Regions from separate parts of the Bacillus sp. KH172YL63 genome, predicted to be linked through region 3. Evidence: riboswitches for the same ligand, from Rfam matches in the RefSeq annotation. Region 3 holds a riboswitch; each other region holds the start of a gene.
What was found. Region 3 has a riboswitch for thiamine pyrophosphate ahead of thiT (energy-coupled thiamine transporter ThiT). Riboswitches for the same ligand answer to the same signal wherever they lie in the genome.

Region 1 (10,202 bases), 620 kb from region 3:
CGTGAAGGCCTCTGCCACTTCTTCCCCGTTCATGAACGGATCGGGGCGGTGTATGAGTAAGAGGTCGATATAGTCGGTGTTTAGATTGTGAAGAGAGTGTTCCACCGACCTGATAATATGCTTTTTGCTTGTATTATAATGATGTGTCTTATGTTCAGGACGATTGCCAGAAGGAAGCACGATGCCGCATTTTGTGACAATCTCCATTTTCTCACGTAATGAAGGCTGTAGTGAAAGTGCGTCACCGAAGAGGGCTTCGCACGTATAAGATCCATAAATATCTGCATGGTCGAATGTAGTGATGCCGCTTTCAATATTGTGCTGAATCAAGGAAAGTGTATCTTCCTTCGATTGCTTCCAGTCTGCAAGTCTCCACAAACCATGGATGATCCTTGAAAATGATAAGTCCTCAGACATTTGTACTCGTTGCATTTCTAAACCCCTTTTCAAATGGTATGTAGATATTCTTTCAAGTCATACTAAACGTATATTACTACGTTCTGAAAGGAAAGGAAAATGATAGCGTCCATCCAGGATATTTTACGGAGTTGGGAACTTGGTCCCCAATTGATAGTAGCCTCCCAGGTCGCACCAAAAGTGTGGAGGGTGAAGAGTGGGGGAAAGGTATTTTATTTAAAAAGAAGAGGGAACACACATCCCTGGGGACCTTCGGATGAGCTTGAGCTGGCCGCCTATCTGAACGGGAAGGGGATCGCTGTTGAATCGCCCCTGTTGACCCGGGCCTGCCAGCCGGCACTGAGGGTTGGGGAAAAATCTTACTTGTTATACGAAGCACTCGAAGGGGAACCGTTGAAGGAACCAACACTTTCTTCCCTGACAGCCATAGGGGCACACTTGTCAGCCTTACATGTGCACTTGGACAAGTATCCCGGCCAGAGCATCGTCAGCCGGTGGGAAATTGAAAGACATACCCGTCAATGGGTGGATGAATGTGGCCACCCCCCGATTGGGAAATGGGCAAGGGAAGTGCTTCTGGAATTAAAGGGAAAGATGGGACGATATAGTGAATTACCCTGTCAGCTTGTACACAGTGACCTGAATAAGGGCAATATCTTGATGAAAGGTGGACGGGTTACCGGCCTTATTGATTTTGAACGGGTGAGAAAGGCTCCCCGTATAGCCGACATCGGCTATTTCCTGGCAGGCAGGCTGAAGGAGGGAAATGTGCCGGCTTCATCAGGATCCGTCGCTGCGTTTTTGAAGGGGTATGAGGGGGCCGGTGCTGCTCTGACACCGGAGGAAAGGAGGCTGCTGCCATACGTGATCCTTACTTTTCTCTTGCAGTACACATTATTTTATTATGACAGGGGCTGCTTTTCACTTGGCTCAGTTCTCACAACGATAGTGGAAGATTTTCTCGGTACAGGGGTCATTTCAATAAAATGAATAGGTAATACTTGAATAACCACCTTTTCTATGGCAAAGTAGGGATGAAGATAACGTGTAATTTCATATACTAAGTGTAGGGGAACCGGTAAGGCCGGTTGAGATTGTATCCAGCAGATACTGACCCTTTGAACCTGAACTGGCTGATACCAGCGTAGGAAACAACATTCTCTTAAACGATACATACATTTGTTTAATGATGCGTCCTAAAGCTGCTGCTTGGGGCGCATTTTTGTCGTTCCAGCCCTGCTGCTGGGGTTTCCTTGCCATTGTTCCGCCTTCATTTATTTTAAGGCTACGTTATCATTGAGTATTCAAGGAGGAATCATCATGAAGAAATGGTTAATGATCATCAGTTCCGTGTTTCTGCTGACTGCCTGCGGCGGCGGTGGGGATACTGCGGATGAAAAAAAGGAAGAGTTGAAAAAAGTCTCGGTCGTACTGGACTGGACTCCGAATACAAATCACACGGGGCTGTATGTAGCCAAAGAGAAGGGCTATTTTAAAGACGAGGGCCTTGATGTGGACATTATCTTACCAGGAGAAGCAGGTGCCGATCAGCTTGTCGCTTCCGGTAAGGCTGAATTTGGCGTTGGGTATCAGGAAAGTGTGACACAGGCAAGGGTTCAGGATGTTCCCCTTGTATCCATCGCTGCCGTCATCCAGCACAATACATCAGGATTTGCTTCGCCAAAGGATAAGGGGATTGCAAAGCCTGAAGATTTCGAAGGGAAAAGCTATGGAGGATGGGGTTCCCCTGTTGAAAAAGCCGTGATGACTTCCATCATGAAGCAGGAAGGTGCAGATGTAGAAAAAGTGAATTTCATCAATATGGGAGACACCGATTTCTTTACAGCCGTCAAACGTGATGTGGATTTTGCCTGGATTTATTATGGATGGACAGGGATTGAAGCAGAGCTTCGCGGTGAAGAATTGAACATGCTGTATGTGAAGGACTACTCGGACAAGCTGGATTACTACACGCCAGTACTGACAACGAATGAAAAAATGATCGACTCGGACCCGGAAACAGTAAAGGCGTTTTTGGCCGCAACATCAAAAGGATATCAATTCTCCATCGATCATCCGAAAGAGGCAGGGGAGATCCTGCTTTCCTCAGCGCCAGATTTAGATGAAGAATTAGTCTTGAAAAGCCAGGAATGGTTAGCCCCGAAATACAAAGATGATGCAAAAAGATGGGGAGAACAGAAGCTTGAAGTGTGGGAAGGCTATGCTGACTGGATGTATGAAAATGATCTGTTAGATAAGAAGCTTGACAGCAAGCAGGCATTCACAAACGAATTTTTACCAAAATAAGAGGTGAACGGTAATGGGGAACTCACTCGTAAGTATACAAATCATCCCGAAGACAAAAAACGGGGAAGATGTCATCCCGTATGTAGATGAGGCGATTGCCATCATTGAAAAGTCAGGTGTCCGTTATGAAGTCCATCCGTTGGAAACGACGATGGAAGGCGATCTCAGTGAATTATTCAAAGTGATCGAAGAAATGAATGAACGGATGGTCGAGCTTGGGAGCAAAAATGTCATTTCTCAAATCAAGGTGCTTTATCAGCCGGACGGCATTGAAATGAATCAATTGACGGAGAAGTACAGAGGATGAGGCAGTGGATTTCAAAAGGATGGAGACCCTTCTTGGTCCTCATCCTTTTATTCATCATCTGGGAAGTCAGTATAGGGATATTCAAGGTGCCAACGTGGTTGATGCCAGCACCATCAGATATTTGGAGTGAGGGGATTTCCTCTTGGGGGGAATTTACCGGTCACCTTACCTCCACCACGCTTCTGACGGTCGTTGGATTTGTGATCGGATGTTCATTCGGAATCGGAGCGGCAGTAGCCCTCCATCTCCTTCCGAAAGTAAGGGAGGCCCTCTATCCACTGATGATCCTTTCTCAAAATATACCGATCATTGTCCTTGCGCCACTCCTGGTCATTTGGTTCGGATTTGGTTTGCTGCCAAAAATCATCGTCATCACCCTGATCTGTTTCTTTCCGGTAGCAGTATCGGCATTGGATGGGTTCAGACAGACAAATGCTGAATACATCCTCTATATGAAGATGTCAGGGGCGACGAAGGGGCAAATCTTCAGGAAAGTGGAATGGCCCCATGCCCTCCCGTCCATTTTCTCAGGCTTGAAAATCTCGGCTACCTACAGTGTGATGGGGGCTGTCATTTCTGAATGGCTTGGTGCCCAAAAAGGGATCGGGGTATATATGACCCTGGCATCTTCTTCTTTCAGGACCGACCGGGTGTTTGTCGCTATCTTCATGATCATGGTTCTCAGTCTTGTATTCTTTTCGATCATCGTCTGGCTGGAAAGAGTCTTGATCAAGTGGAACCGAAAGGAGGAAGAGTAATTTGACCACACTATCGATTCAGCATATGTCTAAATCCTTTGACGGTGAGCGGATATTGGAAGACCTTTCAATCACTGTGAAGGAAGGGGAGTTTGTGTCGATCCTCGGTCCTTCAGGAAGCGGTAAAAGTACGTTATTTCACGTGATCGGCGGGTTATTCACTCCGGATGAAGGGGACATCGTACTTGACGGCGCGTCGATCAATGGAAAGCGGGGGGCAATCAGCTATATGCCCCAAAGTCCGTCCCTCCTTCCATGGAGAACGGTGCTTGAAAACGTGATGCTCGGTCAGGAGCTTCACGGGAAAAGGGACCGTGAAAAGGCGATTGGCATGATTGAAAGGGCCGGGCTGACTGGATATGAGGATGCTTATCCGGCCGACCTGTCAGGTGGGATGAAGCAGCGGGTTGCATTTATCCGTGCCCTCGTCAGTCCACAGCCTTTCCTATGCCTCGATGAACCCTTCTCTGCACTCGACGAGTTCACGCGCCTCGATATGCAGAAGTGGCTTCTATCCTTGTGGGAGGAAGATAAAAGCTCAGTCCTGTTTGTTACCCATAATATCGACGAGGCATTATTCCTGTCCGACCGGATCATCGTTTTATCGACCAGGCCGGCAAGGGTTCAGAAGGCATTCAAGGTGCCATTCCCCCGCCCTCGCAGCGAAGACATCCTTCTCACGGAAGAATTTTTGAGATGGAAGGCAGATATATTCCGGGAGCTGTCCCATTATGTGTAATCACTCCCTTATCGATGCCCATATCCATCTGGATTTTTATGACGAAATCGAACGGATGAAAATCCTTCAGGAACTCGATCTTTATTCGGTAGAAGCGCTGATTTCAGTTTCTTTTCATCTCGATTCCTCAAAACGGAATCTGGCATTTGCGAAACGTGACAACCGGGTCAAGCCGGCAGCCGGTTTTCATCCGGAGCAAGAGCTGCCATCTGAGAAAGATGCAGACGAACTTCTCCGTTTCATTGAATGTCACCACCAGGAGCTGGTTGCGATCGGGGAAGTGGGATTACCCTATTATAAAATGAAAGAAAATCCATCGTTGCCCCTCACGCCGTATATTGAGCTGTTAGAGCGCTTGATCATCACCGGGAAAAAGCTTGATAAGCCGATCATCCTCCACGGGATCTATGATCATGCACCAATCATATGTGATCTCTTGGAGAAGCATCATGTCCGTGATGCCCATTTTCACTGGTTCAAAGGGGACTCAGACACAGTGGCAAGAATGATTGAAAATGGTTATTTCATATCAGTCACCCCGGATATTCTCTATGAACCGGAAATTCAGGACCTTGTCAAAATCTATCCAATCACAGGGCTGATGGTGGAAACGGACGGTCCATGGAGGTTTGGCGATGTTTTTCTCGAAAGGATGACACATCCAGGCATGATGCACCGGACCATCGAGAAGATAGCCGAATTGAAGGGTATGAAAGAAGCAGAGGTGTATGGACAGTTAATCAAGAATACGAGAAAATTTTACAGAATTTAGGGTTAGTGTAGATCCGAACGGTGATGGTTCCTTTAGTGGAATGATAATCGTTCGGATTTTTTGACGCCGTTCAAGTATAAACATCTTTTTCCATCATATTTCTGTCACCATTGACAGAAAATGATAATAATCAACCGAAGGAAAAGGTGAAAATCATGGAACTGAACAGTCAAAGTATGTCTTATCAGGCCGGCGATGTTGTATATGTCATTTATCGCAATCCCCACACGCAGAGTGTGGCAAATGTACAGGAGGCAGCCGTTGTGCATGATCCCGGCAATCCTCATGAATTGGCATTATTTTTTTATGAGACGTATTACCCGTTAACAGATGAGATCGCCGTCTATCCAACCGAGACTGAGGCAGAAGAAGCATATAGCCAATCTTTTGGAGACCTTTAGGAGGGGATGAAGGAATGGTAAAACCGTTTGTACCTCAACTGGTCTATTTCGAACCGAATGCATTGGATTATCCGTTGGGAAAACAGCTGAAAGAGAAATTTGAGAACATGGATGTGGAAATCAGATATACAACCTCACACAACCAGGTCCGGAATCTGCCAGGGGATAATCATTTCCAGAAATACCGGATCGCCAAATCCACATTGGTCGTAGGAGTCAGGAAGACGCTCAAATTCGATACGTCCAAACCGTCGGCGGAATATGCGATTCCATTTGCGACCGGCTGCATGGGACACTGTCATTATTGCTACCTGCAAACGACGATGGGGAGCAAACCGTATATACGGACCTATGTCAATGTCGATGAAATCTTTGAATCGGCCGATCGATACATCGCAGAGCGTGCACCTGAATTTACACGCTTTGAGGCAGCCTGTACTTCTGATATAGTAGGAGTGGACCATCTTACTCATTCACTCAAGCGGGCAATCGAGCATTTTGGTGAATCAGAATACGGAAAGCTCCGTTTCGTCACGAAATTCCATCATGTCGATCACCTTCTCGATGCGAAGCATAACGGGAAAACACGATTCCGGTTCAGTATCAATGCCGATTATGTAATCAAGAATTTCGAACCGGGCACCTCACCGCTGGATAAACGGCTGGAGGCTGCAGGGAAAGTGGCGAAAGCCGGATATCCCCTCGGTTTCATCGTGGCCCCTATTTATCTTCATGAAGGTTGGAAGGAAGGATATCAACAGATGTTCGAGCATCTGGAAGCCCACTTGCCTCAGGAAGCGAAAAAGGATCTCACTTTTGAATTCATCCAGCATCGTTTCACAAAGCCTGCCAAAAGGGTGATCGAGAAGAACTATCCCATGACCAAGCTTGAATTGAATGAAGAAGAGCGAAGGTATAAATGGGGGAAATACGGAATCGGAAAATATATTTACCAGAAGGATGAAGAACAGGAAATCAAGGATCATCTTTATGCCCATATGGAGAAACTGTTTCCTCAAGCGAAACTTGAGTATTTCACATAAAAAAAAGGACTGGTTACAAGTGCTTAACTGTAATCAGTCCTCTCAATGTATTTGTGGAAGAAGGCTTTCTAAATCCTTCACTTTCATGGCGATTTCCTCGCAAACTTCCTGATAATGCGCCCATTCCTCTATGAGGGAAGTGGATCGTTTTTGTGGATTTGGCAAGTCCCAGTAGATGACTTTATCTTTCAGTTCAGCGGGTATCTCAAACTCATCATCAAACTCTCTATCTTGAATCGCTACAATAACCGAAGCGTCACCGAGATCCTTCATTTCAATGCGTGAGAGTGGGAATGCACTGATGTCGATACATAATTCCTTCATTGCCAAAACGCTGAATTCAGCACGACACTCAGCAGCCCATCCGGCGCTTTTGAAAGACCAATCGGTCACATCCAGCTTTTCGGCCCATCCTTCGGCCATCAAGCTGCGCTGCTGACAACTGGAAAGAAAATAGACAGTTTTATTCATAATCATATGTTCCTTTCTATTATCATGCTGTTATTACTATTTACCCAATCCCGGATACTTTAATCCATGAATCGCCAAAAGAAAAAATTGGTATTCATCCTATAGTATAATATAATCATTGTTTTTCCGGAAATTATGTTGTTTGGCGCCCTGGGGATAGTAAATATGATTTAATTCGTCACGATATTCTTCAATAATTAAAAAAATCAGTATAATAGGAAAAGGACAAACAAACTTTACCCGGTTAAAACATCTATGCAGCCAGGTTCATGAAAAAGAGGGGAATGTGAGGGAACAATCCATATGGATGGTTTCAAAAACATGAAAGAAGGGTAAATATATTTCATTATTTGGAAAAATATAGGGAGGTACATCAATGAAATTTAACTTAACAACAAAGATTATCACAGCCCTGATTTTAGGGGCGATAGTGGGGTTGATCCTAAATATATTCGCAAAAGATCTATTCGATATTCTGGATCCATTCCTTTTCACCCCACTGGGAAAGATTTTCCTTAATTTAATCAGCATGCTTGTCGTGCCGATCGTCTTCCTTTCCATCGTCCTTGGGTCGGCTGGACTGGGGGACCCAAAGAAGCTCGGACGAATCGGGCTGAAAACAATTATTTTCTTCCTGCTGACAACTTGTATCGCAATCGTCATTGGTTTATCGCTTGCTTACATCATTGACCCAGGGTTGGTTGAGGGGATAGACAAAACCCAATCAGAAGGGTTTGATTCAAAAGAAGCGCCTCCTGTTGGTGAGACACTCATGAACATCATCCCAAAAAACCCACTTACAGCGATGACGGAAGGGAATATGCTGCAAATCATCGCATTTGCGATTTTCATCGGATTCGGCCTGACTGCCTTGGGTGAAAAGACAAAAGGGATCCTTAAACTGGTAGAGCAGGGGAACGAACTGATGATGTATCTCGTTACACTTGTCATGAAATTTGCCCCATACGGAACGTTCGGCCTGATCGCTTCTGCCATCGGTAGCCAAGGATCGGGTGCGTTAAAAGCGATGTGGTTATACTTCGTTGTCGTTCTTGCTGCATTACTCGTTCACGCGATCATTACATATGGCGGAACGATCCTGCTGCTGGCGAAGAAAAATCCACTGTGGTTCTTTAAGAATTTCAGCCCGGCCATGAGCGTGGGTTTCAGTACGTCAAGCAGTAACGCAACACTCCCGATCTCAATGGAGGTTGCACAGCAGCGCTTAGGGGTGTCGAAATCAGTAAGCTCATTCGTCCAACCGCTTGGTGCTACGATCAATATGGATGGGACCGCAATCATGCAGGGGGTTGCCACAGTGTTCATCGCCCAGGTATACAACGTAGACCTTACGTTGGAACAGCTCATCACCGTTGTACTGACGGCCGTATTGGCAAGCATTGGTACGGCAGGGGTGCCGGGTGTAGGACTGATTCTTCTTGCCATGGTACTAAGTAGCGTCAACCTGCCGGTGGAAGGAATCGGACTGATCCTTGGAATTGACCGTCTGCTGGACATGGCCCGTACGTCCATCAACATTTCCGGAGATGCGGCCTGTGCATTATTTGTATCTGAATCTGAGAAGAAACGGACGATCAAGATACAGAGGGGCGAATCATAACTTTCAGTCAAAAATGATAAAGAAGTGGGCATCATCGAGATGCCCACTTCTTTTTTTATATGCAGTATTATTTGGAATGCTGTTTGATGTCATTGAATCTCTCCAGTGCCCTTTCTCTTGCAGCCTTATGGTCTACAATTGGATAAGGGTAGTCTTCCCCAAGGGTTATATTTGCTTTTGTAAGGACATCCTTTGGTGCACTGGATGGATTGTGAATATATTTATCTGGAAGCCCGGTCAATTCCGGCACCCACATCCGTATATACGAACCATCTTCATCGAATTTCCCGCTTTGTAAAGTCGGGTTGAAAATCCGGAAATAAGGGGACGAATCGAAGCCTGAACCGGCAACCCACTGCCAACCCATTGAATTATTGGCAAGATCAGCATCAATCAATGTCTGAAGGAACCATTCAGCTCCCCGCTGCCATGGCAGGAGTAAATGCTTCGTCAAAAATGATGCAGCGATCATCCTTACCCGGTTGTGCATGAATCCGGTAGCCCACAGTTCCCTCATCCCGGCGTCTACAATGGGATAGCCCGTTTTTCCCTCTGTCCACCTTTTCCATTGCCCTGCATCTTTATCCCATTGGAAATGATTGAACTTTTCATGGAGGGGGCGGGAAGGGGACTGGGGAAAATGACTGAGTACCGAATAAGAAAATTCTCTCCAGATCAGCTGCTTTATGAACGGCTCCACCGGTTTGTGTTCCAGTTTCAAAAGGGTATGGAACATCCCCCGGACCGAGATGACACCCAGTGCGAGGTAAGGAGAAAGGGTGGAATGGTGGCCTTCGCTTGGATAATCCCTGCCCTCGGCATAGTGTTGCAAACTCTTCTTGATAAATGCATGAAACCTTTTGACTGCAGCTTCTTCCCCAGGGTCCCATATACTTTCCATCACATCATACCAAGGGATGGAAGGGACGAGTCCCAAATCCTTCAGGGAAAGTCCTTCCTCTTCAATGTCTGCGATTTTTACATGCTTTAAAGATGGAACAGGTCGAGGTATGTCTTCCTTCCTTAAAGCTTTATAAAACGCCGAATACACTTTATAAGGGGTATCGTCGTCTTTTTTGATCGTCCAAGGCGGAAGCAGAAGTGCTCCCTCAAAGGTTTGAACATCAATTCCCTGAGAAGATAGTGAGTGGGCAAGTGCCCGGTCCTTATCATAGACAGCAGGATCATAAACCCGGTTCCAGTAAACGGCAGAGGCATTTGTCCTCTTCACCCACCGGGGCAGCACCTCATCGACTTTTCCTTTATCGATCCATAACTTCCCGCCAATGGACTGGAGTGATGATTGAAAGGATGCCAAGTTCTGATGAAGCCACCATTTTTTCGCTTCCCCGATCGGGAATTGTGA
Region 2 (10,202 bases), 1.6 Mb from region 3:
AGTAATTCCATCAGCTGAATACAAACAAATCAAGGGGGAAGAAAATGGAGACGGCCATTTGGACTTTATTGACCATTTTCATTCTGATGGTCGCAGTGAATGTGTTATTTTTGATCATTCAAAAAAAGCAAGGGGAGAAAGATTTCTCGAGGATATCCCTGCGGCTCAAAACATGGTGGGGGATGTTTGCGATCTTTTGTCTTGCTACACTGTTTAATCCAGTGATCAGCATGCTGTCTTTGATGATGCTATGCTTCTTTTCACTTAAGGAGTATTTCTCCATGATGAAAACAAGGAAGGCGGACCGGAGGATTTTTCTGTGGGCATACCTTTCCATCCCGATTCAATTTTGGTGGATATATATTGGATGGTATGGGATGTTCATCGTTTTCATCCCTGTATATGTCTTCCTGCTGCTGCCCCTGCCACGCCTGTTGGGGAAAGGGACCCTTGGGTTTCTCCGCTCGGTCAGTTCGACTCAATGGGGATTGATGCTGATGGTATTCGGATTGAGCCACCTTGCTTACTATCAGGTCGCAACCCCTGTTTATGGCGGGAATCTTGTCCTTTTTCTTGTCGTCTTGACCCAAGTGAGCGACATCGTTCAGTATGTGGTCTCCATCTATTTAGGAAAGCGCAAGGTGGTGCCTACTGCAAACCCGGTCATCACGTGGGAAGGGTTTCTCGCTGCGGTAATATGTACAACGGTGGTATCCTATATCCTTTATCCAGTACTGACACCACTTGATCAGACATTCGGCATCCTGTCCGGATTGATCATTGCCATCAGCGGATTTATCGGAAGCTTGACGATATCTGTGCTGAAGCGGGACCTGCTGATTGGTGATCAAGAAAAATTCACTTCACTTAAAGAAAGCTATCTTAACCGGGTGGACAGCCTCGCCTATACGTCACCGATTTTCTTCCACATCATTCGATATTATTTTGATTTTATGTGAGGGGAAGCGTTTATTGAATTTGAGAAGGGCGGGTCGGAGGATCCTAATATATGTAAGTTGATAATATAAGCAAAGAAGTCGATAAAATAATCGGAAAGTTGATAATATATGGGCAGAAGTCGAAAATATATTTGAAAACTCGATAAAATACAGGGCAAAGTCGATAATATCGCTATCAGCCATCAACTTCAGGCGGGATTTCCCAACGGAATGGAGCCAGTTCTGAAGATAATTGAAGTGCAAAGCGGTAATTTCAGCAAAAAAGCAGGCGTCATTAAGCTCCTTCAGCGGAAAAAGAGCAATCGCTCATCTTCCGCCTTCGGAATTACCATCGCCGATCATCATCAGCGGGTTGTAGGACGCTTATTGATTTCTTCAGTCACCACAAACGCCAGGTCGTCATTACCGAATAAAGATAGAACGCCGAGGAGGGTGCTGTCGGGGATATCTTCTGATTCTTCTTTCGGGACGGTCAGGTCGATTCCCTGCTGCAGCGCCGGGTTGTCACTTTGTTCAGGATAAGCTTTACGATACAGGGCTTCAGGATCTAGATCATGGTTGACGCACCATTGTGCAAACACGAGGATCATCATATGTTCGTCTTTTTGATAGTTTTGGATGATTTTCTCTTGCATTTCTTTTGAATTCATACACTCTCTCCTTATTGATCGGGCTTCAGTTGTATTATAACGAAATTGAAGGCAGATGCCCATTCAAGTCTATTATTTCTAAATGATTGATCATAAGTGTATAATGGGTAGAAGCAAGAATCATGTTTTTCACTGAAAGGAAGTTAAATGAATGAATATCACGCATCATCAAGTAGAAGAGCTTAAAGACCCAACCGGTATCCTGAGCGGGGATCGTTATGAAGTTATTTTCGACATCGAAGTTCCGGAAGACGATGAACTCTATTCAGAACAGGGTATTTACATAAAGGCTATTTTTGTCCGTGACGAAAGCGGAGAAAGACTTGTTCAATCAACCATCATTGAACGAAATACTGAAGAATTCCTTGATTTTGAATTAGAGGAAGAGGAAGAAAATCTTCTTCTCTCTTACTGCAAGGAACACATCAGGTAATAAGGCACCCTTCATCTCCGTTTTCCATCGGATGGTGGAGGGTGTTTTTTTCTCTATGAGGAAACCTACACCCATATGATAAAAAATCACCATGTAACATGTTGATAGCATCTGTTATACTTATGATATCAAAGTGCTAGCAATTGATATCATAATGACGAAAGAGGGTGAAAAACCTTGTCAGATCAAGGAAGAATGCAGTTGAATGTAAGGGTAGATAAAGAAACCTCAGAGAAATTGGATGAAATCGTCGAATACTATCAGCAGAATACAAAAATCGGCCGTGTGTATAAAGGTGACGTGCTGACGGATATCATTCATAAATCCTATGAGGTTATGCAGAAACAAAAATCCCTTAAATCCAGGAAATACTGACCCGCTCTTTACTGAGTCGGGCACTTATGGACATCCAATCATGAATGGGATCATACAGGAGACCAGCATGAAATATGATTAAAAAATGAGGGTTTAACGTGCAATTGCCAAGAAAGCTTATCACCACTCAGCGGGCCTCAGGTATATCTCCTTACATATGGAGTATCATCTCTATCCTGCCATTTTATTTTATCTTTCAATCATCCTCGACGATTGAAATCGCAGTGGGAATCACCTTAACGATTCTTTTCTTTATTTCATTACGGTTTGCTTTTATATCGAGGGATTGGCCGGTATATTTATGGACATCGATTTTGATCGCGATATCGATCACGATGACGATTCAGTTCAATTTCATCTATTTTGCTTTTTATATCGCCTATTACAACGGGAATATAAAGAACCGGGTAGCATTCTTGACACTGTACATCATCCACCTCGTCCTAACGACAGCCTCGATCAACTACAACTTTGTGCTGCAGGATGAGTTATTTTTATCTCAGTTTCCATTCATTCTGATCATTTGGATCAGCGTCATCCTCCTGCCTTTCAATATTTACAACAGGAACAAGCAAGTGCTGCTTGAGGATCAGCTGGAGGATGCGAATAAACGGATTTCTGACCTGGTTAAACAGGAAGAGCGGCATAGAATCGCCAGGGACCTGCACGATACACTCGGTCAAAAGCTGTCACTCATAGGACTGAAAAGTGATCTTGCAAGAAAGCTGGTCTACAAAGATCCTGAACAGGCAAGAAGTGAGCTTAGGGATGTCCAGCAGACGGCAAGGACAGCCCTGAGCGAAGTCAGGACAATGGTTTCCCAGATGAGGGGCGTCAGGCTGAAAGACGAAATCGTCCGCATCAAGCAATTATTAAAAGCGGCCGACATTCAATTCAAAATGGCAGAACCGGCGGCTTTGCCACAGACCTCTTTGTTTATGGAAAATATATTGAGTATGTGCTTAAAGGAAGCCGTGACGAATGTGGTCAAGCATAGCAGCGCATCTGTGTGCCGTCTTGATATTAAAGATTCTGATAAGGAAATGATCATCACGGTGGAGGATGACGGACGGGGGATCTCCGGGGATTATACAGAATCGAAGGGCAGTGGCTTGATCGGGATGAGAGAAAGGCTTGAATTTGTGAATGGAAGCTTGGAAATACTTTCAGAACACGGGACGACATTGATCATGAAGGTGCCTAAAGTAATCAAGCAGGTAGATAGGGAGGGAATGGCATGATAAGAATCGTTATAGCAGAGGATCAGAGAATGCTGCTCGGTGCTCTGGGATCATTGCTCAGTTTGGAGGACGATATGGAAGTGGTCGGTAAAGCGGCGAACGGGGAGGAGGCCGTTTCACTCGTCCATGAACTCAAACCTGACATTTGCATTATGGATATCGAGATGCCTAAGAAAACCGGACTGGAAGCAGCAGAGGAATTAAAAGGGGAAGAATGCAAAGTGATTATCCTCACGACATTTGCCCGGTCAGGTTATTTCCAGCGCGCGTTAAAAGGCGGGGTCAAAGGATATTTATTGAAGGACAGCCCGAGCGAAGAGTTGGCAGACTCGATCCGGCTGGTCATGGACGGAAAGCGGATCTATGCACCTGAATTGATCGATGATGTGTACAGTGAAGAAAATCCGCTGACCGACCGGGAAAAGGAGGTTCTTGAACTCGTGTCCCACGGAAAAAACACGCGGGAAATCGCCGATGAGCTTTCCCTGAAAACAGGGACCGTCCGTAACTATATCTCTGCCATCCTTGACAAACTGGAAGTCAAAAACCGCATAGAAGCCATCACCCACTCAAAAGAAAAAGGATGGTTTAAATAGCCTGGAGGGACGGACCTTTGAATAAGAGGTCCGTCCCTCTTGAACGAAAAGAAATTCTTTTTTTAGTTGACAAGAAATAGAATCATGGTACGATTACATCGAATACAAATTTCATAAGACGATCCACTAGGGGTGCCTTGTTGAAGGCTGAGATTAAAGTATGACTTTGAGACCCTTTGAACCTGATCTGGTTGAGACCAGCGTAGGGAAGTGGTGTTTGACGGTCACGTATCATCATGTATGATCAAAGAGATCTCAAGCCACTTTCTGTATGCTGCATGCATCATGGAAAGTGGCTTTTTTGTGCCTAGTTCGGGTCGTCTGGAAAAGGAGAGAATCATGACATTTACAGCTGAATTAAGAAATGCAGTCACTGACATTTGGGAGGCGAGCTTCAACCATCCCTTTGTAAAAGGGATCGGCGACGGAACGCTTCCGTTGGAAAACTTTAAGTATTATGTGCTCCAGGATGCTTATTATCTTTCCCATTTTTCCAAGGTACAAGCGTTAGGCGCATCGAAAGCAACCGATTTACATACGACATCGAGGATGGCAGCACACGCTGTCGGGACAAATGAAGCAGAGCTTTCACTTCATGCGAATTTCTCGAAAAGGTTGGGCATCACAGAAGAAGAAAAGCAACAGTTCAAGCCTGCCCCGACTGCTTATGCATATACGTCACATATGTACCGATCCGCTCAATACGGCGGGCTTGCAGATATCCTTGCCGCCATACTTCCCTGCTATTGGCTGTATTATGAGGTTGGCGAGCACTTGAAATCGTGTACCCCGGAGGAACCGATTTATCAGGAATGGATTGCCGCCTATGGTGGAGAGTGGTTCCGGGAGCTGGTGGAAGAGCAGATCGAGCGTCTGGACACGTTGGCGGAAACGATGTCAGCCTCAGATAAAGATAGAATGAAAGAAAACTTTATCTTAAGCAGTATTTATGAACTGCAGTTCTGGGAAATGGCTTATACACTTGAAAGATGGCCGTATGAACATACCCTTGCTTTCAACCGGAAGGAAGGTGCCGGCCGTGTCTAAGTTGAAATTGACGGATATATTGGTAACGGTTGTGATTTCGATTCTTTTTGGGGTCATTTACAAAGTATGGGGTCCCCTCTATAACATGCTGAAGCCTTTCGGTATACACGCGGATCAATTGATTTATGGCATGTGGTTCATGGCGGCTATGGTCGCATTCTTGATTATCCGCAAGCCAGGGGTGGCACTGTTGGCGGAAATCGCCGCATCTTCAGGAGAATTCCTGATGGGCTCTGAATGGGGACTTGAGGTCCTGCTGTTCGGAATCATACAAGGGCTGATGGCTGAACTTGTATTCCTTGCCACACGATATAAACGCTATGACATCCTGGTCATCTGCACCGCCGCGGTCAGCTCCGCCATCGGGTCGATCTTCATGGATTATGCGAAAGGGTATATGGGGGACCTTGTTCTCTGGAATTTACTCTTATTCATTACTGCAAGAATCATAGGAGCAATCCTAATAGCAGGTATAGGCTCCCATTTCCTCGTCAGAGCCCTTGAAAAAACAGGCGTCACAAGTTTGGTGCGCCGGGTCGATCAGGAGGAGTATGATGCACTCGATTTATAAAGGAGTGATGCCTCATGCATATTGAAAAACTGCGGCTTAAATTTCCCGGATCTGAACGACTTCTGTTTAAAGATCTCAGCCTGACTATTGAAAAAGGGGAAAAAGTATTGTTGTTAGGGCCATCCGGGTGCGGGAAATCCACCCTGCTCAACGTCTTGGCCGGGGTGATCCCAAAGTCTATCGAAGTGCCGATGAAAGCCGAGACCATTAAAACCGCTGATAGCAGCGGTTATGTGTTTCAAGATCCAGACGCGCAATTTTGCATGCCTTATGTAGATGAGGAAATTGCCTTTGTGCTTGAAAATCTCCGGGTTCCAAAAGTTGAAATGCCTCAGAGAATTCAGGAAATGTTAAATATGGTGGGATTAGAGCTTCAAGATCCCCATACGAAAATCTCAACCCTGTCGGGGGGGATGAAACAAAAGCTAGCGATTGCGTCAACTCTCGCCCTCCGTCCCGATACGTTATTTCTCGATGAACCTACCGCCCTGTTGGATGATGACAGTACGAAGGAAGTGTGGGAGACCGTGAAAGAGAACTCCCGGGACCGGACCCTCGTCATCATTGAGCATAAGCTTGATCACGTGTTGGAGATCATTGACCGGCTCATTCTATTTGATGGAGACGGCAACATCATGGCAGATGGGAGAAAGGAAACCATATTCAAAACGTTTAAACACGTCCTGAAAACCATCGGTGTCTGGTATCCACAAGCATGGGAGGAATATCTCTCAACCTCGCCGCCAAAAACGGTGAGCGCATCTCTTGAAAAAATCATGAGGTTAGAGAACTTCAGAGGTTACATCCAGAAGGAAATGAAAATACACATTCCGAGAGCAGACATCCACCGAGGTGAATGGATCGTCATCACTGGCAGGAACGGTGCCGGTAAGTCCACCTTGCTTCACAGCCTTATGCAGTTCATCCCGACTTCAGGGACGTATGAACTGCATGGCAAACAGATCTCGAGCAAGAAACCGCCGGATGGGTGCTCCTTTGTATTTCAAAATCCTGAGTTTCAGTTTGTTGCCCAGACTGTTTATGAAGAAGCAGCCTACAGTTATCGTCTCAGAGATACTCCTTCCCATGTGGTGAAAAGAAGGGTGAATGCATTACTGGAAAGATTCAATCTGCAAGACTTCAAGGATCACCATCCCTATCATCTATCTATGGGCCAGAAGCGGCGTTTGAGTGTTGCGGCTTCCATCGTCGGAAACAGGGACATCTTATTATTGGATGAACCGACTTTTGGGCAGGATTCCGTGAATACCTTTGCACTGCTTGAAATGCTCCAGGAATTCCAACAAGAGGGAACCACTATTATGATGGTCACCCATGACGACAAGATCCGTTCCCAATTCGCTACAAGGGTTTGGACAGTTGAACAGGGACAGCTGGTGGCCGACTGTTGCAAGCTTTCTATTGGGGGCAAAGCACTATGAATATTCAATTCGACTATAAAGAAACATGGTTCCATCAGATCAATCCAAGCTTCAAGCTCATGATCATGATCGGATTATTTCTATTCATGCTTTTTGTTCACTATTTCAACTGGTTATTCTACTTGACGTTGTTCTTTTATGCCCTGCTTGTATTGTTTTCAGGTTATTCAAGTAAAATCATCTGCATATTGACGCTTCCCTTTTTTCTCGTATTCGCTTCTACCGCTTCCTCGATGATTTTATTCGGAAAGGGAGAGACCACATGGGTTGAATGGGGACTGATCCATATTACGGAGGAAAGCTTCTACCGGGGAATCCATATCGGTCTTAGGGCATTTGTTTTTGCCACACTCGGGCTCCTTTTCGCATTGACGACAAGGCCGGTGTTGCTGATTTACTCACTTATGCAGCAACTGGGCCTGAAACCGAAGTATGCTTATAGTTTTCTGGCAGGACTTAGGCTGCTTCCGATCATGATTGAAGAATATGTCACGATCCGACAGGCAATGAAAGTGAGGGGCGTCAGGGATCAGAAAGGATGGAAAAGCTTTCTGCTGAAGTTGAACATGTATTCCATTCCATTATTGGCCCAGAGCATTCGCCGAGCCCACCGAATTGCAGTCGCGATGGAAACGAAAGGATTTCATGGTGACGAACGCCGGACATATTACTATAAGACGGGTTACTCACTGCGTGACGGATATTTTATTGGGTGCGTCATTTTACTCATCATTACCAGTTACTATGCATCTACATATCTGCCAATCTTCGGAATAGGAGATGTGCGCCATGGGTCTTAAACCAAAGGGTCATTTGCATGCCATCTCATCAGGAACACAATCAATGGAAGAGGTCATAGACATTGTGAAGGTTATCCATCCTTATGCAGATGTCATTCATCTCCGGGAAAAAAGCTGGACAGATCATGATTGGGTGACGGCTATCGATCAGTTAAGGGATGCAAGCGTACCAATTGAAAAGATCTGCATCAATCACCGGGTCGATATAGCGGCCTTGAAGGATGTGAAAAGGGTCCAGTTAGGATATCAAAGCGTACCGGTTGGGATGGTGAAGGATAGATTTCCTCATTTAAAAGTCGGTGCATCTGTTCATAACCTGCAGGAAGCTGAAGAAGCTTTCCGGCAGGGAGCCGATTACCTGCTGTATGGAAACATCTATCCCACCTCTTCAAAACCCGGAAAACCCGGGGCAGGTATTTCAAAGCTTGAAGAGATGGCACACGCCTTTCCTGTCCCGACGATCGCATTAGGAGGCGTGACCACGGAACGTGTGCGGGAAATTGTTTCTGTTGGCGCACACGGGATTGCTGTATTATCAGGCATCTTCCTCTCTCAAGACCCTGAAGAATCAGCCAGGAAGTATCAAGAGGCACTGCAAAGGGAGGTGGACCCACTTGGGGAAACAATATGACGTGCTGATTATCGGTGGAGGGGTGATAGGCTGTTCCATCGCCTATCAGTTGGCGAAAAGAGGAAAAAAGGTTCTGATACTGGAAAAAGATCGGATCGCGGGCAAAGCGTCCAGCGCGGCCGCCGGCATGCTGGGTGTTCATACAGAATTATCCTCAAACAGTTCACTTTATCAATTGGCCAAAGCGAGCCGCAGCCTCTATCCTTCTTTGGCTGAAGAACTGACATCAATTTGCGGGATTGACATTGAACTAGTACAAAACGGGATGCTCAAGCTTGCCCGATCCGAAGAAGAGGCTCACAAACTCATGGGCATGCACGCACAGTCTGACAGGAATGAAGGAATCACCTGGCTTTCAGGGAGTCAGTTATCTGCCATGGAACCGAACCTTTCTGATCAATTGACAGGCGGTTTATGGATCCCTGACGACGGAAACGTCTCTGCTCCGAAACTTTCGAACGCGCTCGGCTTGGCAGCTGCCAAAATGGGGGCAAAGATCTTGGAATATACGGAAGTATCTACTTTTTTGAAGGAAGATGACAGGATTATTGGCGTCGAAACAAACCGTGGCTTCATATATGCAGAAAACACCATCATGGCCGCCGGTGCCTGGAGCGGGTCACTGCTTGATCACCTTGATATGAACTACGGGGCATATCCGGTAAAGGGAGAATGTTTTTCCGTCACTGCTCCAAGGAGTTTGGTGAGGGCAACGCTCTTTACGGACGGCTGCTATATTGTCCCTAAGGTTGGCGGCAGACTGTTGATCGGCGCGACGGAAAAACCTCATTCATTTGATGAAAACATTTCGCTAGACAGTTTATTGCATTTGATGGAAAAAGCGACAGCATTAGTTCCAGACTTGAAATACGCTCACTGGGATAGAGCGTGGGCGGGTATCCGACCACAAACGGAGCTCGGGATTCCCCTAATGGAAAAAAGCAGGGAATGGAAAGGGCTTTTTGCCGCTACCGGCCATTACCGGAATGGAATCCTCCTTGCCCCCATCACAGGCGTGTTGATGGCTGATTTGATTGAAGGCCGGGAAAATCCTCTATTAAATATCTTCAGAAGGAGTGGGGAAAGTGGAATTAAGAATAAACGGTCAGCCTGTCACAGTACCTGATACGATCGTAACGATTGACGACCTGATACACCATTTTAAACTTAATCAGAGGATGATCATCGTGGAGCAAAACCGAAACATCCTGATTAAAGAAAATCATCAAAAAACCACGGTCCAAAACGGGGATCACATAGAACTTGTTCAGTTTGTAGGAGGCGGTTAAATTGTTGACAATCGGAAAACATTCATTCCATTCCAGATTATTGCTAGGTACCGGGAAATACCCGGATTTTAATACGCAACGAAAAGCGGTTGACGTTTCAGGTGCGGAAATTCTCACCTTTACGGTCAGACGCATGGACATATTCGATCCAAACCAGCCGAATCTTCT
Region 3 (10,202 bases):
GTCCCCTGGTGCAAAATCCCGATATGATCACAAATGTCTTCCACTTCCCGCAGGTTGTGAGAAGAAATGATGATCGTCATGTCCCGGTTGGCCACTTCAGAAATCAGGACGTTTTTGACTTTTTTCCTGACGACGGGATCCAGTCCGTCCATCGGCTCATCCAATAGGAGGACATCCGGCTGTGTGGCGAGGGCGAGGATGAATGCCGCCTGCCTCTGGACACCTTTTGAGAATTTGTGAAGCTTCTTTTGCGGGTCGATCCCGAAAGAATGCGTCAAAGACTGATAGAATCCCTGATTCCAACGACTATATGTGCTTTGATAGAAACGCGCCATTTGGGTCAACGTATAATGGGCAAAGAAAAAGGGTTGATCAGGGATGAAAAACAACGTTTCCTTCGCATCGATATTTTCATAGACACATTCATTCCCCACGCTGACCTCGCCTTTTTCAGGATGAAGCACGCCGGCAATCGTCTTCAACAAGGTTGTTTTACCTGCGCCGTTTGATCCGAGCAGGCCATAGATTGAGCCCTGCTCCACGGAAAAGGTGATATCATGAAGGATTTCGGTATCTTCGAAAGATTTACTGACTTCTTTAATGTCAATCATCCGTTTGGTTCCCCCCTGTCGACGCCTCGATTTCTGCAATCATCTGCCGTAAGTCTTCCGGTGTGATCCCGAGATACAGCGCTTCAGATAATAATTTGGCCAATTCTTCTTTTACTTTCATGATTTTCTCACCGTTTTGAATGTGGCTTGAAGGATTAACAAAGCTCCCCCGTCCTTTCACTGAATAAATGTACCTTTGCGTTTCCAATTCTCTATACGCTTTTTGGATTGTGTTTGGATTTATGGTCAGCTGCTGGGCCAATGCACGAACAGAAGGTAACTGTTCGTCCGGTTTCAGCACTTCATTGATGATCAGTTCCTTTAATTTCTCGACAAGCTGCTCATAAATGGGCTTGCGACTTCTTAAATCAAGCTCAAACATATCCACCCTCCCAACTGTATGTACTGTACTATTTGTCTTAATACAGTTTAGTATATAGTAAGTTCTTCCATTTTAGAAGAGGGAAAATAAAAAATTTAAGGTCAGGTATCCGTATCCCTTCAGTAAAAGGAAATTTATGTTAGCATTAAATCATAACTTAGTGGAAAAGGAGATTCATATGAACGGACACGAACCGATTTTATCAATCAAAGATTTAAAGAAGAGTTACGGTAGTAAGGATGTGTTGAAGGGCGTCGACCTGGATGTCTTCGAAGGACAGATCATCGGCTACATCGGGCCGAACGGTGCAGGGAAAAGCACAACCGTCAAAATTATCCTTGGCCTAGAAGAAGGCTATTCGGGCCGGGTGACACTGTTCGGAAAGGATATTTCCTCCGGATCGGCAGCATACAAAAAAAGAATCGGGTACGTTCCTGAAATGGCAGACTTATATGATAATCTGACGGCAGAGGAATACCTTACCTTCATGGGCGAGTTATACGGGCTCGAGCAGGAGAAGGCGGGGGAGAAGGCCGGAAAGCTCATGGAGTTATTTGGATTATCCCAAGTCTATGACTCAAGGATCGCATCCTTTTCAAAAGGGATGAAACAGAAGGTCCTGATCATTTCGAGTTTATTACATAATCCCGATGTGTTATTCCTCGATGAACCGATCAACGGACTGGATGCCAATTCTGTCATGATCTTTAAAGAACTGCTGGCCCAGCTGGCCGCTCAGGGAAAGACGATCTTCTATTCTTCCCACATCATGGATGTTGTAGAAAAGATCAGTAACCGTATCATTCTTCTGCACAACGGACAGATCATGGCAGATGGAAGCTTTGAAGAGTTAAAGAATCAGAATATGGAAGGGTCCCTTGAAGAAATCTTCAACCAATTAACCGGGTTCGATGAACATAAGGAAACGGCTGCAGACATCGTCTCTGTCGTGCAAGAGGTGTGAGTATGAAGGAATTCCGTACACTGCTGTTCTTGGATTGGTTTCGCTGGTTGTTTACGAGATTGGGGGTTGATTACCGTCTGCTGAGAAAGATCCTGCAGGTGAAACTGACGATGGACCAAAGGCGGGTCCCGACGATTTTTCAGCAGCAAGGAAGCAGGCAGGGGAAGGATGAAAACCGCTTTATTAAATCCCTGTGGGTATATGCCCTGTTTGGGTTGTTCGTCATCCCGTTCATTCTGATGGAGGATCAATACCTCTTTCAAATGAGCATCACCTTTGCCGTTTTGATGTTCATCGTCATGACCTCGATGATTTCCGATTTTTCGGTCGTGCTCCTTGATATCCGGGACCATACGATTCTACATACAAAGCCTGTTGAAAGAAAAACGATCAGTCTCGCCAAAACACTTCATATATTCATTTATCTCTTTTTCCTGACGGGCTCCCTGACGGCGATTCCGCTGGTGGTGGCCTTGATCAATCAAGGATTTCCATTCTTCCTGATTTTCCTGGGGGAAATCATTTTGATGAACATATTCATTGTCGCGTTGACGGCCATGCTCTATTATTTCATCCTGCAGTACTTTGACGGGGAAAAGCTGAAAGACATCATCAACTATGTGCAGATTGGATTATCGATCGGGCTTGCGGTCGGGTATCAGGTTGTGGCCCGCTCCTTTGAATTTGTTGATGTGTCTATTTCGTTTACACCGAGCTGGTGGAATTTGTTTCTGCCTCCGATGTGGTTCGGTGCCGTATTTGAATGGCTGCTGAACGGGAATGGGCAGGGGATGATCCTGCTCCTCTCATGCATCGCCGTCATCGTCCCGTTCACTGCCCTGATGCTGTATGTGAAAGTATTGCCTGCTTTTGAGAAGAATCTTCAGAAGCTGTCTTCCCACAGCGGGAAAAAGAAGAAACGTTCCTTCCGGTTCGGAGACAGGCTGATGCAGGTCTTTTCCCACTCAAACGAAGAGCGGGCATTTTACCGGTTTGCCGGTGACATGATGAAAAATGAAAGGGAGTTCAAATTGAAGGTGTATCCATCCCTGGGATTCGCGATTATCATACCCTTCATTTTCATCTTCAACGGGCTGATGGGACGGTCAAGGGAGGATCTACTGACGTCCCCGATGTATTTATCGATCTATTCATGCTTCATCGTCATCCCGACCGTGGTGATGATGCTGGGCTATTCAGGTAAATACAAAGGCGCGTGGGTGTATAAAGTGGCACCTGTCAAAAGCAGGGCTTCCATTTATAAAGGCGTATTGAAAGCATTCCTGGTGAAGCTGTTCCTTCCGTTATTTGCCCTGATCAGTACCATATTTATCTTTCTATTCGGGTTCCGCATCATCCCGGAGATCATCATCGTGCTCATCAGTGCGTGTATCTTCACCGTCGCATGCATCGGTTTAATGAAGGGGAAGCTTCCTTTTTCCGAAAGCTTCGAAGGCATCCAGCAAAGCGACAGCTGGAAGGTGCTTCCCTTTTACCTGATCGCCGGCGTGTTTTTCGGCCTGCACTATGCAGCCCTTCAGCTTCCCTTCGGTGTCCCGGTCTATCTCATCCTCCTGTTGATCACGAACTTGGTTCTTTGGAAAACGGTCATCAAGGAATCATGAGCGCTGCGTCATTTGGGCTGCGGTGGTATAAAGTGCTACCGGTTTGGAAGGATAAATGATAGATCTTCTTATGCCTTATCTTTGACAAAGAAAGTTCATTGCGTGCAAAATGATAGTATTCAAAATATGAAGAGGGGAGGAGAGAGTGATGGATTGGTTCAGTGAATTAAATCCTGCTGTACAGGCTTTGTTCGGAGGCATGCTGACGTGGGGGCTGACGGCCCTCGGGGCAGCGACTGTGTTTTTCTTTACGAAAATTGAAAAGCATACGTTGAATATGATGCTGGGGTTTGCGGCAGGCGTGATGATCGCCGCATCGTTTTGGTCGCTGCTAGCTCCTTCGATCGAGTTCAGTGAGCAGAACGGCCAGATTCCATGGCTCGCTCCTGCCATCGGTTTCCTGCTTGGAGGATTATTTATCAGAGGATTGGATTTCGTCGTTCCCCATCTGCATCTCGGAAACGAATCGGAAAAGGCGGAAGGTCCTCCGACTAAATTCAAGAAATCCACATTATTGTTTCTCGCCATCACCCTTCATAATATACCTGAAGGCCTTGCCATCGGGGTGGCATTCGGTGCTGCTTCCCTTGGTCTCGGCGATGCAACGCTGGTAGGGGCGATCGGTCTGACGATCGGGATCGGCATTCAGAATATGCCGGAAGGTGCCGCCCTTTCGATTCCGCTGCGGGGGGACGGCATGTCCAGGGTGAAATCCTTTCACTACGGACAGCTCTCGGCCATTGTCGAACCGATTGCCGCTGTAATCGGCGCGGCTGCGGTCCTGTTGGTGCAGCCGATTCTCCCATACGCCCTGGCATTTGCGGCAGGTGCAATGATATTCGTCGTGGTAGAGGAACTGATTCCCGAATCTCAATCTTCTGGAAGTACGGATCTTGCCACCTTAGGCCTGATGCTCGGCTTCGTCGTCATGATGATCCTCGACGTCGCATTGGGATAAGTCAAGAAAGCATGCGGTTTCGGCCGGATGCTTTTTTCATTTCCAATAAATAGTATAATGGTGGGAGGAGGGGAATGTATGAAAATAGGACTCGTTCGTCATTTTAAAGTAACAAGGGGTTACCCGGCGTCACGTGTGAACAGCGAAGAGCTGATGAAGTGGGTGGAAGAATACGATGCCTCTGATGTAGAAGAGAATGAAGTGGATCTTGGAGGTGTCAACTGGGGGAGCTGCTATTCAAGTGACTTACAGAGGGCCCGAACCACTGCAGAAACCGTGTATGGCGGCGACATTCACTACTTGGAGGAATTAAGGGAAATCAGGCTTGCCCCTTTATTCCGTTCAGAGCGGAAGCTGCCACTCTTCCTCCATCTCTTGATGATAAGGCTCGCCTGGTGGTGTAACCACCGTTCGCAGCCTGAAAGCAGGCGTGAAGTGGAGAAAAGAATCAACATCATCGTCGACCGGCTCATCGAGGAAGGGAAGGATGTCCTCGTTGTGGGACACGGCGGCATCATGATGTATATTAGGAAAGCTTTGCTGAAGCGGGGGTTCACAGGTCCGTCTTTCAGAAGGCCCGCCAACGGAAAAGTGTACATGTATGAAGATAAAATCAGTTGATTCCGTAGAAAGGAGGCAGCATATATGGAAAGAGTACATTCATTAGACAGCATCCAATCCACACTGGAGAAGGAAACCATCGTTTTATTATACATATCAAGGCCGGACTGCTCTGTATGCTACGGACTCCTGCCCCAGGTGGAGCGGGTGTTGGAAGCGCATCAATCGGTCGTTTCCATCCAGGCAGATGCAGATGAAATCCCGGAAATCGCAGGAAGATTCTCTGTCTTCACCGTTCCCGTGATCATCGTATTTGTTGAAGGGAAGGAAATGTTCAGAAAGGCACGCTTCGTTCCTATAGACGAACTGAACAGCCAAATCGGCCGCCTCACCGGCATGATGGAAAATTAAACAAACGTTTGTTTAAGAACTGAAAACGTGACAACAGCAACCCTGAACGGACTAAACGATCGTTTAACAGATTGAATGAACAATCACCGGGAACAAAGTTTGGAGCTGGTAGTGGACGGCTCTTTTTTCTTTGTGGTGAGTGCTGTTCACTGGACACTGAAGGAGGGGAAGATACGCCATGGAGAAAAAGAAATGTATGCTTCACGTGAGTGGAATATTCATCTGTTTTATCATGTTCGTTTTAGGAATGATATTTTATGATCGATCCGCTCTATTTATTCTGATGGGAATATGGGGATTATCAGGTGCTTCTATTCTGTTATTCAGACTGTTAATGAAAAGGAATATTGGGGAATTCATCGATAAATGATTAAGTAAAAAGAGAATTAGCACCACAAGCCGGGTCCCGAAGTAAAAATTATCCCCACACTTGAAACCATTCCATCCGATCAAACGACTAATAAGGACAGTAAAGGAGGGGTGGCCATTGAAAGAAGATCATGCCGGGCTGGAAGAACTTTACGAAACGTATTTTAATGATGTGTATCATTATTTACTCTACTTCACCAACAATCAATCCGAAGCAGAAGACCTCACGCAGGACACCTTTATGCGGGTGTTCAAAAGCTACCACAGCTTCAATCATCATTCCTCGCCGAAAACATGGATTATCTCCATTGCCAGGCGTACAGCCATTGACCACTATCGAAAGCGAAAACTCATTTCACTGCTGCCGGACGTCATCTTGAATCTGCGGAGGAGTGAAGAGGGAATTCCTGATGAAGAAATGGAAAAGAACGAAGAATGGGAAGTGGTGCAGCAGGCCCTTTTAACATTAAAGCCCGATTATCGAAATGTCGTGATTCTCAGGGGTTTAAGAGAATACTCTGTGAAAGAAACCGCAGCCATCCTCGAATGCAAGCCATCGAAGGTGAAGGTGGATTATCACCGGGCAATCAAATTGTTGAAGAAGCAGCTGGGACATTCCATTGGAGAGGCGGTGCTGGAACATGAGCGGAAAATCCAATGATAAATTTCTTCAGTCTTTGAAAAACAGACCAGATCTTGCTCCGCGGAAAGCATTCAAGCAAGAGCTGAAAACCAAATTATTCGAAGAAATGGAAGGTCAGAAAATCAGCAGGCCACAATGGGGCAGGTGGATCCCGAATCTGCTGGCGGCAGCATTTATCATGGCGGGAATCCTTTTTACAGTTGAACTGATTGATTTCGGTAAAGACGGGCAGAATGCAGAACAGCAGGTAGACATTGTGAAACAAGACCCGGCTCCCCAGGAAGTAACTGAACTCAGTGAATCGCTCGCCGACAAACTGATCGCAGTGGCGTTCAACCGCTATGATTCCATCCTGAATGATGAGGGTGGAGAAACATTTACGTATAAAGGCGAAACGTACCGATATATGAGTGAGCCATTTGATTCAGAGGAAAAGGTGATCAGCTACCTGGCCGAAAGCTTTACCGTCGACGCTGCCCGGCAAATGATCAAGGATCATCCCTTTGTGGTGCACGACGGGAAACTGGCGCAGCCGGATGTCGCCTATCAAAGCGATGATATGTGGACTAATACGTTAGCGGTCAAAGTGAAGACAACCGACACGATGGGTGATGTCACCTATGAAATTCCCAATGCCGGGCACAGGGATGGAGTGACCGTCGAAAGCTTCAGGGTGATATTTGATCACGGATGGAAGTTCAGCGTGGTGATGCCATTTTCACACAATGAAATCGAGAAAAGCGATAATGACGGATTCTCTTTGACGGTGGAGGAAAAGGAAGCGTACCAGGCATTTGCAGAAGACCCGACCGAAGTCCATCTTCACGGACTGTCACCGATCAGTATTGCAAAGGTTTATGTGCAGGCATTATTGGACGGACGACCGGACCTTGTTTATGAATTGTACACAGACCGACGTGAATTTGTTCAGTGGTCAAAGGAAGAAGATGAGAATATGACCGCATCACACCGGGCTACAAAGGAACATATTCTGCAAACCTATAAGGGGATCGGCAGCGGAGAATTCATTCAAACGAGTGATAAAACTGGATATATCAAATATGATAACGGAAGGGAAGGTGGAGGCGGTTTTCAGATGGTGAAGGACGAAGACGGCTACTGGAGCGTAAGGTTCATGCCGATTCAATAGATGCATATTTAATAGTGAAAATGGGGGCTGCAGTTGAAGCAGCCCTTTTGTCATGGGAGGGGATAGGCATATAATAGATGGAATAAGAGTATAGTAGTCTTAAGGAAGGGGGAGTGTAGATTGATCAGGATATCAAGAGCGAAGAAAGTCTTATTGCTCACTTTGGCCATCATCATCTTCATCATCGCCAACCGGATCTCGAGCGTGCAGCATTTGACAGCAAGATTCGCCGCCAGTATGTATGTGAGCTTGAAATATCAAGAACTTGACCTCGAATACCAAAACGTGGAATATTCACCCCAGTTCGAAGATTACTCTGTCGCCTATAAGGACAGGGATGGCAGGGTATACGGCTTTATGGTCACTCCTAAATCAATGCCTGTCATCATCATGCATGATCCCCTCAGTGAGACTCCTTAGAAATACAAACTATTTTTCTTTCAATCTTTCACGAATCATGTATAATAAATGAATAATAACTTAATGAACGTAACCACAAGGGGAGCGAAAGCTGAGAGTGAACACATTGTTCTGACCCTCTGAACCTGTTAGTTAGGACTAGCGTAGGGATGTGGAAAATAAGCAATGAATGGTCTAATTCATGCTGTATCTTCATTCCCCCTTTATGGTTTCGGTTCAATATTCCAGGGGGATTTTTTTATGAAAAATTTACGTCTTGTCGTACTGCTGGAAGCTTCATTGATGGCGGCTTTCGCTGTGATCCTTGATCTGCTTCCTTCTATTAAACTGTCACCGAGCATCTCTATTTCAATCGCGATGGTGCCGATCTTTCTACTATCCTATCGAAGAGGCATGACAGCCGGTATCCTGGCAGGATTTGTTTGGGGGATCCTGCAGATTGCCCTCGGAGACGCCTGGATTGCGACACCTGTCCAAATGGTGATCGAGTATTTCATCGCCTTCGCTTTCATCGGATTTGCCGGGCTCCTTTCCGGTAGAATTCAATCGGCATTAGGAGAGAACAGAAAATCCAAAGCGATTCTGTGGGTGATCCTTGCTACGTTTTTAGGCAGCCTGGCGAGGTATTTCTGGCATTTCATCGCAGGCTTTATCTTTTTTGCCGAATATGCACCGGAAGATATGTCTCCGGTACTTTTCTCATTCGTCGTAAACGGCATCACGATGCTCGGCTCGGCGATCCTTTGTGCACTGACACTGGTGATCATCACCAATATCGCACCGAGACTGATCAAAGTGCGTACAGCACGTCAGGAAATGACCCGCAAAGCTTCTTAATATGCCGGACCGGTCCTTTTGGGGCCGGTCTTTTTTTGAGGAGAGATCATATTCAGCCTCTCATATTAAATCTCCGTTAAATCATGATGTTCCTCATTGCTTACACACTCTCTTTCCGATAAACTAAACCTATTCAAAAAATAGTACGTGTGGAGAGATCGTATGGAAGCAAAAATGATAAGAAGATATGACATTATGGAGGTCAGCCTCCTCGCAGGGAAGATCATGCTGCAAAGCGGGGCCGAGACTTACCGGGTGGAAGATACGATGATGCGGATCGCCGCTTCCTATGGTATCTCCGAATCCCATAGCTACGTGACCCCGACCGGGATCATCTTCTCGATTGAAACGTCTGAACCGACAAAAACGAAGCTGATTCGAATCAACGAGCGTTCAACGGACCTTGAAAAGGTGACCCTCGTCAACAGCATCTCCCGGCAGATCAGCCTGGGCCACCTTACGATTGAAGAAGCGTACAACGCCCTTGAAAAGTTGGATGAATCCGACCTGTCTTATTCACTCCTGCTTCAAGTCGCGGCAGCATCGATCGCCAGCGGCTGCTTCCTCATCATGTTCCAGGGGATCTGGAAGGATTTCATCCCGGCGTTGATCACTGGGGGCATCGGATTTACAAGCCTGATCTATTTCCACCGCTTCGTACCGATCAAGTTCTTTGCAGAATTCCTGGCGTCCTTCATCATCGGGATGCTTTCCTTCGGTTTCGTACAGCTCGGATATGGACAGGAATTGGATAAGATCATCATCGGATCCGTCATGCCGCTTGTACCCGGACTGTTAATCACGAACGCGGTCAGGGACCTCATGGCCGGACATCTCGTCTCCGGTTTATCAAAAGGGGCAGAAGCCTTCCTGACCGCCTTTGCGATCGGCACGGGCATCGCGGTCGTATTCACGCTCACGTAGAGTGAAAAACGTTAAGAAAGATTTGAGGTGAAAAAGGGATGCTCATCATCGAACAATTAATCACAAGCTTCATTTCCGCAGCGGCATTCGGCATCATCTTCAATGCCCCGAAACAATCCCTTTTCAAATGCGGAATTGTCGGGATGCTTGGGTGGATCATCTATATCATCATGATCCTGAACGAAGCAGACACCGTGCTTGCCACGCTGCTTGCCTCCTTTGTCGTCGCCGTGGTCAGCCAGGTGTTTGCAAAGATGTACAAAACCCCGGTCATCATCTTCTCTGTTGCCGGGATCATCCCCCTCGTTCCGGGAGGGCTTGCTTATGATGCAATGCGAAACTTTGTT

Region 1: linked by a shared signal. The riboswitch ahead of KH172YL63_RS05295 (ABC transporter substrate-binding protein) and the one ahead of thiT (energy-coupled thiamine transporter ThiT) in region 3 are both predicted to bind thiamine pyrophosphate.
Region 2: linked by a shared signal. The riboswitch ahead of tenA (thiaminase II) and the one ahead of thiT (energy-coupled thiamine transporter ThiT) in region 3 are both predicted to bind thiamine pyrophosphate.

Annotation. Positions count from the first base shown of each region.
Region 1 is NZ_AP022842.1:1,059,797-1,069,998, forward strand. It holds gene KH172YL63_RS05285 (aldo/keto reductase) at 1-432, opposite strand, end outside; gene KH172YL63_RS05290 (phosphotransferase enzyme family protein) at 517-1,407, shown strand; TPP riboswitch at 1,476-1,585, shown strand; gene KH172YL63_RS05295 (ABC transporter substrate-binding protein) at 1,738-2,724, shown strand; gene KH172YL63_RS05300 (MTH1187 family thiamine-binding protein) at 2,738-3,031, shown strand; gene KH172YL63_RS05305 (ABC transporter permease) at 3,028-3,789, shown strand; gene KH172YL63_RS05310 (ABC transporter ATP-binding protein) at 3,791-4,528, shown strand; gene KH172YL63_RS05315 (TatD family hydrolase) at 4,521-5,300, shown strand; gene KH172YL63_RS05320 (transcriptional regulator SplA domain-containing protein) at 5,456-5,701, shown strand; gene splB (spore photoproduct lyase) at 5,716-6,744, shown strand; gene KH172YL63_RS05330 (low molecular weight phosphatase family protein) at 6,787-7,215, opposite strand; gene KH172YL63_RS05335 (dicarboxylate/amino acid:cation symporter) at 7,592-8,836, shown strand; gene KH172YL63_RS05340 (cryptochrome/photolyase family protein) at 8,904-10,202, opposite strand, start outside.
Region 2 is NZ_AP022842.1:2,002,286-2,012,487, reverse strand. It holds gene KH172YL63_RS09990 (phosphatidate cytidylyltransferase) at 45-959, shown strand; gene KH172YL63_RS09985 (hypothetical protein) at 1,304-1,609, opposite strand; gene KH172YL63_RS09980 (DUF6509 family protein) at 1,761-2,042, shown strand; gene KH172YL63_RS09975 (hypothetical protein) at 2,220-2,417, shown strand; gene KH172YL63_RS09970 (sensor histidine kinase) at 2,522-3,658, shown strand; gene KH172YL63_RS09965 (response regulator transcription factor) at 3,655-4,254, shown strand; TPP riboswitch at 4,373-4,480, shown strand; gene tenA (thiaminase II) at 4,594-5,301, shown strand; gene KH172YL63_RS09955 (ECF transporter S component) at 5,252-5,872, shown strand; gene KH172YL63_RS09950 (ABC transporter ATP-binding protein) at 5,887-7,314, shown strand; gene KH172YL63_RS09945 (energy-coupling factor transporter transmembrane component T family protein) at 7,311-8,114, shown strand; gene KH172YL63_RS09940 (thiamine phosphate synthase) at 8,104-8,745, shown strand; gene thiO (glycine oxidase ThiO) at 8,729-9,871, shown strand; gene thiS (sulfur carrier protein ThiS) at 9,831-10,034, shown strand; gene KH172YL63_RS09925 (thiazole synthase) at 10,036-10,202, shown strand, end outside.
Region 3 is NZ_AP022842.1:438,840-449,041, forward strand. It holds gene KH172YL63_RS02230 (ABC transporter ATP-binding protein) at 1-611, opposite strand, end outside; gene KH172YL63_RS02235 (GntR family transcriptional regulator) at 604-993, opposite strand; gene KH172YL63_RS02240 (ABC transporter ATP-binding protein) at 1,172-1,957, shown strand; gene KH172YL63_RS02245 (hypothetical protein) at 1,960-3,582, shown strand; gene KH172YL63_RS02250 (ZIP family metal transporter) at 3,728-4,540, shown strand; gene KH172YL63_RS02255 (histidine phosphatase family protein) at 4,619-5,161, shown strand; gene KH172YL63_RS02260 (thioredoxin family protein) at 5,186-5,512, shown strand; gene KH172YL63_RS02265 (RNA polymerase sigma factor) at 5,943-6,542, shown strand; gene KH172YL63_RS02270 (DL-endopeptidase inhibitor IseA family protein) at 6,523-7,674, shown strand; gene KH172YL63_RS02275 (hypothetical protein) at 7,795-8,094, shown strand; TPP riboswitch at 8,163-8,261, shown strand; gene thiT (energy-coupled thiamine transporter ThiT) at 8,335-8,931, shown strand; gene KH172YL63_RS02285 (threonine/serine exporter family protein) at 9,094-9,855, shown strand; gene KH172YL63_RS02290 (threonine/serine exporter family protein) at 9,894-10,202, shown strand, end outside.